DNA from 4 places in the [Bacillus] caldolyticus genome. Region 4 is predicted to be linked to each of the others. Evidence: riboswitches for the same ligand, from Rfam matches in the RefSeq annotation. Region 4 holds a riboswitch; each other region holds the start of a gene.
The links. A riboswitch is a leader RNA that binds a small molecule or an ion and turns the genes downstream of it on or off. The one in region 4 is predicted to bind S-adenosylmethionine.

Region 1 (4,089 bases), 380 kb from region 4:
GGACGCGGCGTATACACCGTCACCGTTTTGTCGCCCCGCCACCCGGTGCGGAAATGGTGGCCTTGTTCATTCAGACGCCCGCAGCCGTAGCACCAGGCGAATTCATCAGGGTAGTCGTCTTGAATCGCGTGCACGATCATTTCTTCCACGTCATCCTCCCCCTCTCTTTTTCTAGTATACCATTGAATCGAGAAGACGACGACTCCTACATGGACGGTTGTTGTCTAGCGGCAGGCAAGGCCATACGAAGAAAAATGGAACGAAGCGCCAATCGCCAGACGGCAAATTCATAGGCGGCCCAAACAGCTGGCCGCCTAGCGTGACGCCATTTATCGAGCAGGCTCGTAAAACTCGATCCATTCGCCGTCGGGCCCGAGGAAGAACAAATATTTTGCTCCGTTCGGAAGTGTCGTTATTTCTTCCCACACAAGCGGCACACCGAGCGACTGAAGCCGTTCTTTCTCCTGCTCAATGCCTTCCACCGTAAACGCCACATGGTGCACTTTTCCTTCCGTCGGCAAATCCGGATTGTATCCTTCGATCAGCTCGACAATGATCGAGCCGCCAATCCCTAAAAACGCCAATTTCATCGTGCCGTTCGTATGAATCATTTCGTCGAGCAGCTCCAAGCCGACAACATTTTGATAAAACTCTTTCGATGCTTCGATGTCTTTCACTTGAATGCCGACATGTTCAAATTTTTTGACTGCCATTCGTCCCTCTTCCTTTCTATGACTCAGTTAACCATACTGCTTGTAAATACGGCGTCATCTGCATCGGGAAAATCCCTTTTTTCCCAAGCTCTGTCCATATGTAGCGGTCAAGGGCGTACGGTCCGTCCGCCTTCCATTCGTCCGCCTCACTGTTGGTCAACAACAACGAAAAGGCTGTTCCTTGCGCTTCCCCATACAAATGAACGTATCCGTCCCCACGGTCGACATGCACCGCCGCCTTAGGGTCAAACCGGATGAGCTCCGCCTGCACACAGCGCATGACACAAACGGCGAACGCTGCGGCAGGGAGATGAGCGGCCATGCAAGCGCGGAGCGAAACCGCCTCCTCCACTGTTTCTCCTTCACCTCCCATCGACAAAAACCCCCTTCGCCTCGGAATGATGCGAAAGGGGCCATGAGCCGTTCTTATCATCCAAAGCGAAACCGCTTTGCGGGTGTTAGCACCTTGCCTGCGGCAGGTTGCTGTGGGGTCATCAAGCCCGTTCTCTCGCCCACTCTTGATAAGACGTATGCAATTTGTCTTCTATCTTATCATACATCATCAAAGGCAACAATCGTCATTGTTCGACTTCCGGTTGCTCGGACGTGACGCCGACATCTTTCCACGTCAGTTTCGAGCCCGGATCGACCGTGAAGTTGGCGACGCGGTTGTTGACGGCATAAATGGCCGAACGATACAACGTCGGGATGACCGGCACTTCTTCGTTCATCAGCTTTTGCCATTCACTGTAAATTTTCCGACGATATTCTTTGTCAAACGCCTGTTCGGAATGGCCTTTTTCCAACAGTTCATCGTTTTTCTCATTCACCCAGCGCGAGTAGTTGAACATGACGTTGCGGCCGTACAATCCGTACGGGTCGACGTCCGTTCCAGTTCCCCAAGCGGCGGCGTAGACATCCACTTTCGGATCGTCTTTTTCGACCATATCGTAGAAGGAGTTGAACTCCGCCAAGCGTCCGTCTACAAGCTGAACATCGAGGCCCACATCTTTCCAGCATTGCATATAAAATTTGGCCAGCGGTTCAGCGATGTCCCCACCGCTCATCGCCAAGAAGTTGATCTTGAATTTTTTGCCGTTTGGATCTTCGCGGAGGCCATCGCCATCCACATCTTTATATCCCGCTTCATCCAGCAATTGTTTCGCTTTTTCCGGATTGTACGTATATCCTTTGATGGAGCTGTCATGATAGCCCGGGAACGACGGCGGAATGAGCGTGTTCGCCGGGAAGCGCAAGCCATGATACAGGCGGTCAGCCACCTCTTGGTTGTTGATGGCATACGCCATCGCTTGGCGCAGTTTTTTGTTTTGGAATTTCGGATTGTCCATTACGTTTTCCTGCTTTTTCGCATCCCAATGGCCGAGTTTAAAGCCGATATAGTTGTACGCCAAATCCACTCTACCGATAAACTGAATGTTTTTCGTCCCTTTCGCGTTCAAATATTGGTCAGTCGGGAACTCAGCGACGTCAATTTCGCCTTTTTTCAGCGCTTGCAGGACGACTTGCGGGCTGACGACTTTCAAAATGACGCCTTCCAAGTTCGGTTTGCCAGCCCAGTAGTCATCATTGCGAACAAACTCTACCGACTCGCCCGGAACGATTTTCTTCACTTTAAACGGACCGAACCCGATCGGGTTTTTCCGGATTTTATCCGATTTCGCCAAGTCTTTGATCGGAATGTCTTTCAAGTAATGCTTCGGCAGCGGATACGCCCAGATGCCGGTCAACACCGACGGATTGGCCTGTTTCCATGTGATCGTCAACGTCTTTTTGTCGATGACTTTAATGCCGGAAATTTTATCCGCTTTGCCGCTGTGATATTCTTCCATCCCGACGATCCCTTGGATGAGCGCATCGCCATAGCGGACGCCGGTGTAATCTTTATGGCCGATGACCAAATACGCATACTCCAAGTCTTCAGCGGTCACCGGCTGGCCGTCATGCCAATTCACATTGTCTTTAATATGGATTGTCATCGTCTTTTTATCATCCGACAACTCATACGTGGCAGCCCCATCATTTGTAATTTCATAGTCACCGTTCGTCCGGAAAAGCGACTCGTCAAAAAATTGCAAAATCTCTGCGTCGGGCGCTCCGGTGTAGAATGCATAGCTGAGCGTCCCTTCAAACGGCGTATCGGACACAAGGCCGTATTTCAACACGCCGCCGTCGATGATTTTCCCGTCGTTTTTCACCGTCATCGGGAATTTGCTGATGTCTTCCTTCTGAGCCGCCGGTTTTTCGTTATTGTTGCCCTTTCCGCTCGTTGTGTCGGATTTGCCCGTGCACCCGGCGAGCACGAGCAAGAGCGCGGCGAGAGCCGCCAGCCATTTTCTCTTCACATTTTCTTCCCCCTTATCCTAGTCGTTGTCTTGCATCAGCCGCACGTTTCAGCGCTTGGCCGATGAAATTTATGCACAGCATCATCACTAAAATAAGCAATGACGCAGGCAACCAAACCCACCATTTGTTTTGCAAAACATCCGGGTTGGTCGCATAGCTGACCAACGTCCCTAAGCTCGGCGTGCTCTCCGGCAGCCCGAAGCCAAGATACGTGAGCCCGGACTCGATGCCGATGTTGCCCGCCAAATTTAACGTCAAATTGACGATAATGATCGAGCTGAGGTTGGGCAAAATTTGAAAAATAATGATTTTCCAATCTGGCGTGCCGAGCGTTTTTGACGCGCTGACATAATCCAGCTCGCGCTCGGCCAGCGTTTTGGCGCGGATCAGCCGGGCTTTGCCCGTCCACAAAAACGCGCTCATGATCAAAATGAACGTCAATACATTATATTTAGGCACAATGGCGACAAAAACAATAACGAGCATCAAAAACGGCAGAACGAGAATGAAATCGATGATGCGCATAATGACATTGTCAATCCAGCCGCCAAAATAGCCGGCCACCAATCCGACAATGAGGCCGATCGCCCCAGTGATGAGCGTAATGGCCAGTCCGATCGTAAACGAATTGCGGGCGCCGATGATGAGCTGGCCAAACACGTCGCGCCCTCCGTAGTCTGTGCCAAGCCAGTGTTCCGCTGACGGCGGAGAATAGATGGAAAGAAAATCCACTTTCACGATTTCCTCTTGATCCAAAAAGAGCGACACGCCATAGACGATCGACAAAAGGATTCCTAAAATGATGAGCGAACCAAGCGCGAGCCGATCCCGAACCACCTCCCGCCACATGATCGAAAAGGCGGAAGGGCTTTTCTCGATGTTCGCTCCGGCCGGCGTTGGGCCGCTGATTTCCGCTTTCATGTCAGCTGCCTTCCTCCTTCCCTACTCAATCCGGATGCGCGGGTCGACCGCACTCAAAATGATGTCCGACAACAGAGTGCCCACCAGCGTC
Region 2 (4,089 bases), 1.5 Mb from region 4:
AGGCGTTTTTCGCGGCGGGGACATAAAAAATTTTTTGCAAAATCGGGTGAATTCAGTGAGTTTTTGCGGAAAATCGGTTATGATGAAAAGGAATATACATTTTGTCGCAATGGAGGGATACGATGAACACGCCGAAAGAACTTCGCTATACAAAGGAGCATGAGTGGGTGCGCGTGGAAGGAGAGAACGTGCGCATCGGCATTACGGATTACGCCCAATCAGAGCTTGGCGACATCGTCTTTGTCGAGCTGCCGGAAGTCGGCGCAGAGGTTACGGCGAACGAGCCGTTCGGCAGCGTTGAATCGGTGAAAACGGTCTCGGAATTGTATGCGCCGATCAGCGGCACGGTCGTTGAAGTGAATGAGGCGTTAAATGACCATCCGGAGTACGTGAACGAATCGCCGTATGACAAAGCGTGGATGATCGTCGTCAAACCGAATGATTTGAGCGAAATCGACAATTTGTTGACGGCGGAACAATACGAGGCGATGATCAACGAAGGATAAACGTTCCTGCAATCTTCGCTTCGATTCGGGCACTCTATACATACCGGAATTTGATTGAAAAAAGGGGTGCTCGCGATGGCGCTGCAAACGACGCGCATAGATGTCACGGACCGGATCATCGGCAAACTGAACGGCCGCTCGCTGGAGTTGTACGAGGAAGGAGAGCTCATCGGGCGCCTTCCGCTTCCGGCGGCCGTCCCGTTGAAAAAGGGGTATACCGAACAAAACGGAAGAATTTACAAACAGGTGACCGCTACCGTTGAGCCGGACCAAAAATATGTCGATTGCGACGGGGAAGCGGGCTGGTGTTGAAAGGCAACGGTGGATGGCCGTTGCTTTTCATTTTCAACATTTGGCCGGCGCAAGACATACAATAATAGTATCCTCATTTGAAGTTAGGTGGGTCGGACATGCGACGCGTGGAAAAAGTGATCATCGTCGAAGGGCGATCAGACAAGCAAAAAGTGGCGGCGGTGCTGAACGAACCAGTCGTCATCGTCTGCACAAACGGCACGATCAGTGATGCGCGCCTTGAGGAGCTGGCCGATGAGCTGGAAGGATGCGATGTATACGTCTTGGCCGATGCCGATGAGGCGGGAGAAAAATTGCGCCGGCAGTTTCGCCGCATGTTTCCAGAGGCGGAGCATCTTTACATTGACCGGGCGTATCGCGAAGTGGCGGCCGCTCCGCCTTGGCACTTGGCGCAAGTGCTGTTGCGCGCTCGTTTCGACGTCCGCATCGAATCGCTCATGAGGGGAAGAGGCGAGTGAAAGCGATCGACCGAAACGATGTCATGCGAGTGGTGGAAGTCGAGCCGCTTCTGGCCCTTTACTTGTATACCCCGCTGTGCGGCACGTGCCAGCTGGCGCGGCGGATGCTCACGGTGGTGGAGCAGTTGTTTCCGGCGCTGCCGTTTTACGAAACGGACATCAACTATATCCCTGAGCAGGCCGTTGCGTGGAAAATTGAAAGCGTTCCTTGCCTGCTTCTTTTTAGGGACGGAACGGTCGCAGGCAAGTGGTATGCCTTTCATTCCGTTCCGTATTTGTACGAAGTGATTCAAGCCTGCTTGCCGTCCCGATGATTCGCCTTTTTTTGACGCTGTTTGACACATTTCTTGGGAAATGACAAAAACGGCGCTCGTTCGTCAACGGGTTGTCGAGATTTTTGTAAAGGATTTCTCCTCTTCAGGTGGAAGTGAAAAAAATAAAAATGGGGGAGGGGATATCCATGGAAATGCGTGAATTAGTTGGGCAGTTCGTGGAACGGATGCAAGTGTTGCGCCATTTGGTGCCGATTTTGCCGGATGAGCAGCTGTATGTTCGGTTTGAAAGCGATGACGAAACCGCCTTGCTGTTGATCGGCAAGGAATCAGCCGCTAGAGGGATGGAAAACGATGAACGGAAAACATTGACGGTGCGCGGTTCCAAAGAGGCGCTCGCGTCCCTGCTGAACGGCGAACTGAAGCTGCAGCAGCTCGTCCGGTTGCGTGAAGTGCACGTGTCAGGAAGCTTCCGCCAGCTTTTGCTTCTTGAATCGCTCCTCCATTTGGCCAAGCCTTATCGGGACGTCGGATAAAAAAGATGTTGACACGCTTCGACAGACAATGATACAATCACATTCGTAGTCAATTGAATAGGCGATTGTTGCGCTCTTATCAAGAGAGGTGGAGGGATGTGCCCAATGAAGCCCGGCAACCGTCAGCGCATGTGCTGAAATGGTGCCAATTCACACAAAGCGGCCTGCTTTGAGAGATAAGAGACGGAATGGTGCACAATACCTTTCTGTTCTCTGCGGGCAGAAAGGTTTTCTTTTTGCGCTCTGCCGCTTGGGGAGGAAGGTGAAACGATGATTACACTCGAACAAGTGACGAAAATCTATCAAGCGGCCAACGGCTCGGTCACGGCTGTCGACAATGTGTCGCTTGAGATTCGCGAAGGGGAAATTTTCGGCATTATCGGCTACAGCGGCGCGGGGAAAAGCACGCTCATCCGCTTGCTCAATGGGCTCGAGAAGCCGACGAGCGGCCGGGTGGTCGTCGCCGGGCGCGATATGACGCGCGTGAAAGGGCGGGAGCTGCGCAAGGCGCGCCAAGAAATCGGGATGATTTTCCAGCATTTCAACTTGCTTTGGTCTCGCACAGTCAGGGAAAACATTGCCTTTCCGCTTGAAATTGCCGGCGTCCCGAAAGAGGAGCGGAACAAGCGGGTGGATGAATTGATCGAGCTTGTCGGCCTTTCCGGGCGCGAGGATGCCTACCCGTCGCAGCTGAGCGGCGGGCAAAAGCAGCGGGTCGGCATCGCCCGGGCGCTCGCCAACAACCCGAAAGTCTTGCTGTGCGACGAGGCGACATCGGCGTTGGACCCCCAGACGACCGATGCGATTTTGGACTTGCTCGTTGACATCAACAAGCGTCTCGGGCTGACGATTGTGCTGATCACCCATGAAATGCACGTCATCCGCAAAATTTGCGACCGCGTTGCGGTGATGGAAAGCGGCCGAATCGTCGAGCAAGGCGAAGTGCTGCATGTGTTCCGCAACCCGCAGCAACCGATTACGAAACGGTTCGTCAAGCAGCTGATCGAGCCCGAGGAGACGGAAGAGGCGATTTCTCATTTGTTTGGCCAATACCCGAGCGGGCTGATCGCGCAGCTGACGTTCGTCGGCGCGGCAGCCGGAAAGCCGCTCATCACCGAAGTGGTGCGTCAGTTTGCCGTCGATGTCAACATTTTGCAAGGGAAAATTTCGCAAACCCATCAAGGCGCCTATGGGGTGCTGTTCGTGCACCTCGACGGGGCGAGGGATGAAATCGACCGGGCGCTTGACTATATTCAACGCCAGCAGGTGGCGGTGGAGGTGATTCACGATGCTCGCTAACCTCCTGCCGAACGTGCAATGGGAGACGATGTGGGCGGCGACGGTCGAGACGCTGTATATGACGGGAGTGGCGGTGGCGGCCACTTTCGTCCTCGGAATCGTTCTTGGCTTGCTTCTATTTTTGACAGCGAAGGGCAACCTATGGGAAAACCGGTTTGTCAATACAGTGATTGCTGCGTTTGTGAACATTTTCCGCTCTATTCCGTTTATTATTTTGATCATTTTGCTCATTCCGTTTACAACATGGCTCGTCGGGACGATGCTTGGCGCCAATGCGGCGTTGCCGGCTTTGGTCATTGGGGCCGCGCCGTTTTACGCCCGCATGGTCGAAATCGCTCTTCGCGAAATTGATAAAGGCGTCATCGAAGCAGCCCAAGCGATGGGCGCCTCAACGTGGACGATCATTTGGAAAGTGCTGCTGCCGGAGTCTTTGCCGGCGCTTGTCTCCGGCATTACGGTGACGGCGGTGTCGCTCGTCAGCTATACAGCGATGGCTGGAGCCATCGGCGCCGGCGGGCTTGGGAACTTGGCGTATTTGGAAGGGTTCCAGCGCAACCATAACGATGTGACATTTGTCGCAACCGTATTGGTGTTGGTCATTGTATTTATCATTCAGCTGATCGGTGACTTTGTCACTTCGAAAATCGATAAACGATAAAGGGGGAAACAACTGATGAAGAAATGGTTGGGTGTGTTGCTCGCCGCC
Region 3 (4,089 bases), 490 kb from region 4:
AGACCGTCAAGCCCCCGCTCTTTCACCAAATGACGGAAGACCGCTTCCGCCATCGGCGAGCGACAAATGTTTCCAAGACAAACAAACAGCACTTTAATCATCCAAACAGCCACCCCTCTCTCTATGTCCACGGTGCTTTCCACCGTTAGTTTTCCTTCATTTCTTTTCATCTAGCCCTTTTTGTCCCTAGAAGGACGGGGATGTAACGAAAAAACAACTCCAGCGGGGGAGCGTGTGCGAATGGGCCAACAACTTTTGTGCGCGTTCACGACAACCATTTTGAAGAAAACGAGGTGTTTCACCAACCTTTTAGACTGGCACTATGCATGTGCACCTACATTTTACCACATCATCCGTTTTTCATCAGAAAAGCAAGCCAGGCAATCTCTCCCCATTCTTCCTGCACCTATGGTACAATACATAGTAACTTGCCATGAAAGGAGTAAACGAATGGATTTATCAAAACGGTCGGCGGAAAACGTCGCCTACATGATCGAACAGTTGAAGCAAAAGTTGAAAGTGCTGAACTTGGATGCCATCAAGCCGTCCCATTTTTCCGAGGAATGGTACGATGAGTTGAGAGACATTTACGAGATGGTGATGAAACGCGAGACGTTCAGCCCAAGCGAAATGCAGGCGATTGTCGAAGAGCTCGGAAGCCTGCGCAAAAAATAACGCTCCCATCTGCTGCTAGGCAGGCAATGCAGCTGTTTCGTATAAAAACAATTCCTATCGAAAAACTATGATTGACATTATCGTCAATTGTGCTAAAATTTTAATCAATTAAATGACATGCGTTGCATACGTTGCTCGGGAGTGAGGGAGGAATTGGCTCAATGAACTCCGTCAACCTGCCGCCTATAGCAAAGTGCCAATTCCAGCTAAAGAAGATCTTTAGTAAAATAAGGGGCACCCTTTCTCCCGCTCTTTCTGATTCATGCAAGGAAGGATTTTCGCCGCCGAATTGCCGTTTGGCCGCTATATATCCGACTAATTACGTGGATTTTCTTTGATTTTGTGAGGAGGAGAAACCGATGCTCACGTATGATCAGTGGGAAAAGGCGGAAAAACCGTCTTTTCCGTCCGATAATGAAACAAAAGGGGCGCTTGACGTCCTTGCTTGGGCGTATCGCGAATACGGCGATGAGATCGTATACGCGTGCAGCTTCGGCATCGAGGGGATTGTGCTGATTGATCTCATCTCCCAAATCAAACCGGACGCCGAAATCGTCTTTTTGGATACCGGCCTGCATTTTCCAGAGACGTACGATACGATCGCGAAAGTGAAAGAAAAATATCCGTCGCTTCGCATCGTGATGAAGCAGCCGCGCTTGACGTTGGAAGAACAGAAGGCGCAGTTTGGCGACGAGTTATGGAAACGCGACCCGAACAAATGCTGTGAGCTGCGCAAAGTCATTCCGCTGCGCGAGGTGCTGACCGGGGTGACGGCGTGGATTTCCGGCTTGCGCCGCGAGCAATCGCCGACGCGGCGGCATGTCGAGTACATTAACAAAGACGACAAGTTCCGTTCTATTAAAGTCTGTCCGCTCATTCACTGGACGTGGAAAGACGTATGGAATTACGTGTACAAACGCCATCTCCCGTACAATGTGCTCCACGACCGCGGCTACCCGAGCATCGGTTGCGCCCCGTGCACCGCTCCGGCTACAGATCCGAACGACTTGCGCTCCGGGCGCTGGGCCGGCCAAGGAAAGACGGAATGCGGTCTCCATCTCGCTTAAGGAAGGAGAGAAAAACGATATGCTCCTTGCCATTGCTTTGATCGCTTCCTTTTTCTTCGCGATGAACATCGAGGCGAGCGGCGCGGCGGCCTCGATAGGCGTCGCTGACGAATCGGACGCCATTCCGAATCGTCAAGCTGCTGTTTGACAGCGACGTCTATACGGTCATCGCCATCTTGAGCGTCTGCTTGGCGTCATTAGCCTGAAAAAAGAGCGCTTGCCTCATGAACATGGCAGCGGCATTTCACAACATCTATCAATCTAGGAGGTTATGAACATGAGCGTAAGCATCCCGCATGGCGACACATTGATCAATCGTTGGAATCCGGACTATCCGCTTGATGAGGCGACCAAAACGATCGAGCTCTCCAAAGCCGAACTGAGCGACTTGGAGCTGATCGGAACGGGCGCCTACAGCCCTCTCACTGGTTTTTTAACGAAAACGGATTACGACGCGGTTGTTGAAACAATGCGTCTGTCTGACGGCACCGTCTGGAGCATTCCGATCACGCTCGCGGTAACAGAAGAAAAGGCGAAAGAGCTCGCCGTCGGCGATAAGGCGAAACTCGTTTATCGTGGCGACGTCTACGGCGTCATTGAGATCGCTGACATTTACCGCCCAGACAAAACGAAAGAAGCGAAGCTCGTTTATAAAACGGATGAACTTGCTCACCCAGGCGTGCGCAAACTGTTTGAAAAACCGGATGTGTATGTCGGCGGGGAGATTACGCTTGTCAAACGGACCGACAAAGGCCAATTCGCCTCGTTTTATTTTGATCCAGCAGAAACGCGGAAAAAGTTTGCTGAGTTTGGCTGGAACACCGTTGTCGGCTTCCAAACGCGCAATCCGGTTCACCGCGCCCATGAATACATTCAAAAATGCGCGCTCGAGATCGTTGATGGCTTGTTTTTAAACCCACTCGTCGGCGAAACGAAAGCGGACGATATTCCGGCTGACATCCGGATGGAAAGCTATCAAGTGCTGCTGGAAAACTATTACCCGAAAGACCGCGTTTTCCTCGGCGTCTTCCAAGCTGCGATGCGCTATGCCGGTCCGCGTGAAGCCATTTTCCACGCGATGGTGCGCAAAAATTTCGGCTGCACGCACTTCATCGTCGGCCGCGACCACGCTGGTGTCGGCAATTATTACGGTACGTATGATGCGCAAAAAATCTTCTTGAACTTTACGGCTGAAGAGCTTGGCATTACGCCGCTCTTTTTCGAACATAGCTTTTACTGCACGAAATGCGAAGGGATGGCATCGACAAAAACGTGTCCGCATGACGCGAAATACCATGTCGTCCTTTCCGGCACGAAAGTTCGTGAAATGCTGCGCAACGGCCAAGTGCCGCCGAGCACGTTCAGCCGCCCGGAAGTGGCAGCCGTCTTGATCAAAGGGCTGCAAGAACGCGAAACGGTCGCCCCGTCAGCGCGCTAAAGGAGGATCGCGATGAGCACGAACATCGTTTGGCATCACACATCGGTCACAAAAGAAGATCGTCGCAAGCGCAACGGCCATCATAGCGCCATCCTTTGGTTCACCGGGCTGTCCGGCTCCGGCAAATCGACGGTGGCCAACGCTGTCTCCAGACGACTGTTTGAGCTCGGCATTCAGAATTATGTCTTAGACGGCGACAACATCCGGCACGGGCTCAATAAAGATCTCGGCTTTTCCGCCGCCGACCGGACGGAAAACATCCGCCGCATCGGCGAAGTGGCAAAGCTGTTTGTCGACAGCGGCCAGTTTGTGCTGACGGCGTTCATCTCGCCGTTTGCCGAAGACCGGGCGCTCGTCCGCCGCTTAGTCGAAGAAGACGAGTTTATCGAAATTTACGTCAACTGCCCGCTTGAAGAATGCGAAAAGCGCGATCCGAAAGGGCTGTATCAAAAAGCTCGCCGCGGGGAAATCCGTGAATTTACGGGCATCGACTCGCCGTACGAAGCGCCGGAAGCACCGGAGCTGACGATCGAAACACACCGTTATTCGGTTGACGAATGTGCCGAGCAAGTGCTCGCCTACCTGCGCGAGCGAGGAATGATCCCGGCCGCGAAAACAGACTGATTCCCCCGTCCTCTGCCAAAAAAGAACGGGAGGTCATTTGACAAGGTCGTTTTCATCCCAAGGCAGACCATTTACAATAAAAGCAGCCGAGCATCCATGCCGCTTTCCAGCGGCTGGCTGAATCATGCACGAAGGGGCTGAAACAACGATGGGCAAAGTATATCTTGTCGGCGCCGGCCCCGGCGACCCGGAACTCATTACCGTCAAAGGATTAAAATGCATCCAGCAAGCGGATGTCATTTTGTACGACCGTCTCATCAATGAAGAGTTGCTTTCATATGCCAA
Region 4 (4,089 bases):
AACACCCCGCTGCCTTGCCTGGCAACGGGGTGTTCTCATTATTGGACAGCCTCTTCTTTCTCTTCATACGGATGGGCGACCCAACCGGACGGGTCGATGAACAGGCGGACGGCTACGACTTGGCGGTCGTCCATGAGCGTAAAGTAGTGCGGATTCCCTTCCGGCACGGAAATGACATCGCCGGCTTCCAGCTCGACGTCAAAATAGCCGGTCTCTTTGTCGCCTTTGATAATGAAAATGCCATGGCCGGCCGTAATGGCGCGCACTTCGTCTTCTGTATGGATGTGCACTTGTTCAAATTTTTTCAGCAGTTCATCCAAGTTCGGCGTCGCATCGGACAGAGCGACGATATCCCATGTTTTGTAGCCGCGGCGCGCCGCCAAGTCTTCAATTTCATCTTTGAATGCCGCCAAAATTTCATTTTTCTCTTCATCGGTGAGCACGTATTTGTCGCGCAAATGCTCCGGCAGTTTGGCAATGTCCCAATGCTCGTACAGGACGCCTTGGCTGTTTAAAAAGGCGCGCACATTCTCCTCTCCTGTAATCACTTCACCTGTTTTTCTCACTTTGATGACGGCCATGTCAAAATCCCCCTTCTAAAAGATGTATATTAACCAACCGGCAGGCCGGCCCGTTGCAAAAGCAGCCGCTTCACCTGCCAGCTGAACAAAAACTCCCACGCTTCCAAATGTTTTTTCGCTTCAAACGCCGTTCGTCCCCAGACGGTAATGCCGTGGTTGTGGATCAACACGGCGCCGGCGTCGCCATGAACATGGTTCGCAAACTCCCGAGCCAGCGTCGGGATGTCGGCGTCATTGTTAATGATCGGGATGCGCACTGCGGCGTTTTCTTCCCAAATGCCAAACGCCTTGATGATTTCCTGGCCGGAAAAGACTGCTTCCCCGTTTGACGCATACAGTTCAGAAATCAAATTGTTGTCCACGGTATGAACGTGCAAGACGCAACCGGCGTTTGTGCGGTTGTAAATTTCCACATGCAGCAGCGTCTCCGCTGATGGCTTTAAATGTGTTTTCTCCGCTGGTCGGCCGGCAGCGTCAACGAGCAAGAAGTCCTCATCCGTTTGCTTCCGCTTATCCTTGCCGCTCGCTGTCACCAAAAACGTCAACGGGTCGTCCGTCACTTTGATCGACAAATTGCCGCTTGTTGCGAAAAACCAATCGCGGGCGGCGAGCTCGGCTTTCACTTCCGCAAGCTCGTTCCACTTTTTCACGACGATGCTCATACGATCACCTCCATTCGCTGCAACGCATCAATCACGTCAAAAAACGTTGCAAACGGCGCATGCGGCAAGCCGAGCTCTTGGCATTTTTGGAGCAGAAAATCGCGCGCCATCACGTAATCCGCTTGCTTCGCCACCGCTAAATCCGTAATCGAATCGCCGATGACGACATGGTATCCGTCCGGGCGGGCAAGCTTGCGAAGGAGCGATGGCTTGCAGCAGCCGCAGCCGTTTTGGCACTCACCGTCGCATGCATGCGGCCATGTGATGCGGATCGTCTCACCGCTGAAATCGGAGCCGTTGCAAAAAATGCGCTCCGGTTCAATGAGCCCTTCAAGCAGCGGATAGACAAAAAAGTCGATGCCGCCGCTGACGATATAAAGCGGAATGCCTCGCTCTTTCGTAAACGCGACAAACTCTCGGAATCCCGCGCGCAACCGAGCGGTGCGCCGCAGGAAATCCACAATTTCATCCTTCAACGTGGACGGAAGGAGGGAAAACATCTTCCCCACTCCTTCCTGAACAGAAATGCGCTCAGCGAGAATGTCGTCTTTTAACGCCTCCCACTCCGGCGGGGCGAACTGTTTCATAATAGCGATGATGTTGTCGTTTTCCGTAATGGTGCCGTCAAAATCACAAAAGAGAACGAGCTGTTTCGTCATGCTTCCACCTCAACGACGCCCCAGCGGTCGATCGCTTTTTGCAGCGCTTCGTTTTCTGCAGCCGCCTCACGAAGCGGACGGCCGGCCAGCACCGCGTCGATCGCCGCGCGAAACGCCCGGCCGCCCCCGATCGCCCCGTCCGGATGGCCGTGAATGCCGCCGCCGGCGTTGACGATGGTGTCAAGGCCGAAATCGCGGATGATGAGCGGCACCAATCCCGGGTGAATGCCGGCCGACGGCACCGGAAACGCCCGGGCAAACGGCTCTTGGTCGTCGGTGAGCGCCCTTGCGATGCCAAGCGCCTGCTCACGCTCCAAGGCCACGCTGCCATACGGCGACGGGAACAGGACAAAGTCGGCGCCGGCGAGCCGCAAAAGCTTTCCAAGCCAAAGCGAAGGCGCCACCCCATAAAATTCAGACGGCGTAACAGCGCCGCTGAACGCCGGGTGAGCCATAATCGGCACCACAATCTCCTCATCCTCGCGCAACGCCTGCAACACGTCAAGCCCATAAGCGAAGACGTTAAACAACAGCACATCAGCGCCAAGCTCGGCGGCTCGTTTCGCTTTGTCCTTTAACGCAAACGTTTTGCCGGTCAAGTTGACGGCATACAACGTCCGCTTGCCTGTTTGTTCGTACACTTCCTGAAGCGCCGCCTTGCCCTCGGTGATCCGCTTTTCAAACGGAAGAAGTTCGCTGTCAAACAAAATTTCATCGTCTTTGACCAGGTCAACGCCGCCGAGCGCCTGTTTTTTCAATTCCGACGTCAAGTACGCCAAATCGCGGCCGATCATGCCTTTAAAAATGCTCATCAACAGTGGGCGGTTATGCACCCCGACTCGGTCGCGAATGCCGTCGATGCCAAAGCGCGGCCCAGGAAACTGTCGCTTCCATTCATCCGGAAACTCTAAATCAAGCAGCCGCACTTCACCGTCGAGCGACAGCTTGCCGAACGTCGTGACCAACAATGCCGGCAAATCGGCGCTGAAGTTGACTGTCGGGTAGGCGATTTTGACGATCGCCCGCTTCAGCCGCTTGCCGAAATAGGCGTTTACCCGCTCGCTTTCGCCAAGCTCGTCAATAGCGACGACTTCCCCTTTATGTTTGCGAAGCTGCTCCTGCTCCAACGCCGGCAAGTCGGTCCACGTGCCGATCGTCAAGCCGAGCGCGATCCCTTCCGCCTTTTTCCGAATGTCTGTTTCATCATGAAGCAAATACGTTGCCATCACTGCACTCATCGTTCATCCCTCTCAATCTCGAAATAAAAACGCCTCTTCATAAGAAGAGGCGTCACTCATCCATGGCGCTCTTCTTATCTCTCAGCGTTTCCGCTGCAAGAATTAGCACCGTGCTTGGCGCGCGCCAAGCCGGTTGCCGGGCTTCATTGGGCTCGTCCCTCCGCCTGCTCTTGATAAGAAAGCCTGCTCGTTTATGCACTTATCAAACAATTGGCAAATTTACTTTGAATTATGACATCGCCGATTGGCGTTGTCAATCATTTTTCAAAAATTTTTTTCGAACAATCCAAGGCGGCCGATCCGCTCCGCTGCTTCGCGAAGCCGCGCTTCATCGGTCAAGAGGCCGACGCGCACATACCCTTCGCCGTGCTCGCCGAACCCGATGCCTGGGGCGACGGCGACATGCGCCCGCTCAAGCAGCATGTCGGCAAACTCAGCGGATGATATGCCTTTTGGCAGCGGAAGCCAGGCGAAAAACGACCCATATGGCGCCGGCGCTTCCCAACCGATCTCGCAGAGCGCAGCGATGAACGCATTGCGGCGCGCCTCATACAATGCGACCAACTCCGTGACACAATCTTGCGGACCAAGGAGCGCCGCGGCGGCCGCTTCCTGGATGGCGCCGAACAAGCTGACATACAAATGATCCTGCAAAAGCTCAAGCGCCCGAATGATCCGCTCGTTGCCGACGGCAAACGCCACACGCCAGCCGGCCATATTGTATGTTTTCGAAAACGTATAAATTTCGACGCCGACGTCTTTCGCCCCATCGGCTTCCAGGAAGCTGACCGGTTTCCGGCCGTCAAAGCCGATCGCTCCATAAGCGAAATCGTGCACGACGGCAATGCCGTGCTTGGCGGCAAACGCCACCGTCTCCGCGAAAAATTCCTTTGTCGCCGTCGCACCGGTCGGATTGTTCGGATAGTTTAAAAACATGAGCTTCGCTCGG

Region 1: another riboswitch for S-adenosylmethionine. It lies ahead of CWI35_RS03395 (hypothetical protein); the one in region 4 lies ahead of mtnW (2,3-diketo-5-methylthiopentyl-1-phosphate enolase).
Region 2: another riboswitch for S-adenosylmethionine. It lies ahead of CWI35_RS13040 (methionine ABC transporter ATP-binding protein); the one in region 4 lies ahead of mtnW (2,3-diketo-5-methylthiopentyl-1-phosphate enolase).
Region 3: another riboswitch for S-adenosylmethionine. It lies ahead of CWI35_RS08005 (phosphoadenylyl-sulfate reductase); the one in region 4 lies ahead of mtnW (2,3-diketo-5-methylthiopentyl-1-phosphate enolase).

Annotation. Positions count from the first base shown of each region.
Region 1 covers NZ_CP025074.1:647,850-651,938, forward strand. Annotated here, with positions in the region: gene CWI35_RS03385 (PaaI family thioesterase) at 1-149, opposite strand, end outside; gene CWI35_RS03390 (VOC family protein) at 330-713, opposite strand; gene CWI35_RS03395 (hypothetical protein) at 730-1,086, opposite strand; SAM riboswitch class I at 1,137-1,241, opposite strand; gene opp4A (oligopeptide ABC transporter substrate-binding protein) at 1,292-3,076, opposite strand; gene CWI35_RS03405 (ABC transporter permease) at 3,090-3,998, opposite strand; gene opp4B (oligopeptide ABC transporter permease) at 4,020-4,089, opposite strand, start outside.
Region 2 covers NZ_CP025074.1:2,523,116-2,527,204, forward strand. Annotated here, with positions in the region: gene CWI35_RS13010 (arsenate reductase family protein) at 1-26, shown strand, start outside; gene gcvH (glycine cleavage system protein GcvH) at 123-506, shown strand; gene CWI35_RS13020 (YusG family protein) at 582-818, shown strand; gene CWI35_RS13025 (toprim domain-containing protein) at 917-1,276, shown strand; gene CWI35_RS13030 (thioredoxin family protein) at 1,273-1,590, shown strand; gene CWI35_RS13035 (hypothetical protein) at 1,737-2,084, shown strand; SAM riboswitch class I at 2,158-2,267, shown strand; gene CWI35_RS13040 (methionine ABC transporter ATP-binding protein) at 2,355-3,383, shown strand; gene CWI35_RS13045 (methionine ABC transporter permease) at 3,373-4,041, shown strand; gene CWI35_RS13050 (MetQ/NlpA family ABC transporter substrate-binding protein) at 4,057-4,089, shown strand, end outside.
Region 3 covers NZ_CP025074.1:1,517,576-1,521,664, forward strand. Annotated here, with positions in the region: gene CWI35_RS07995 (low molecular weight protein-tyrosine-phosphatase) at 1-101, opposite strand, end outside; gene CWI35_RS08000 (DUF1128 domain-containing protein) at 451-675, shown strand; SAM riboswitch class I at 805-909, shown strand; gene CWI35_RS08005 (phosphoadenylyl-sulfate reductase) at 1,035-1,742, shown strand; gene CWI35_RS08010 (phosphate transporter) at 1,762-1,890, shown strand; gene sat (sulfate adenylyltransferase) at 2,020-3,180, shown strand; gene cysC (adenylyl-sulfate kinase) at 3,193-3,804, shown strand; gene cobA (uroporphyrinogen-III C-methyltransferase) at 3,953-4,089, shown strand, end outside.
Region 4 covers NZ_CP025074.1:1,029,071-1,033,159, forward strand. Annotated here, with positions in the region: gene CWI35_RS05365 (1,2-dihydroxy-3-keto-5-methylthiopentene dioxygenase) at 39-581, opposite strand; gene CWI35_RS05370 (methylthioribulose 1-phosphate dehydratase) at 611-1,243, opposite strand; gene mtnX (2-hydroxy-3-keto-5-methylthiopentenyl-1-phosphate phosphatase) at 1,240-1,902, opposite strand; gene mtnW (2,3-diketo-5-methylthiopentyl-1-phosphate enolase) at 1,899-3,140, opposite strand; SAM riboswitch class I at 3,212-3,320, opposite strand; gene CWI35_RS05385 (pyridoxal phosphate-dependent aminotransferase) at 3,405-4,089, opposite strand, start outside.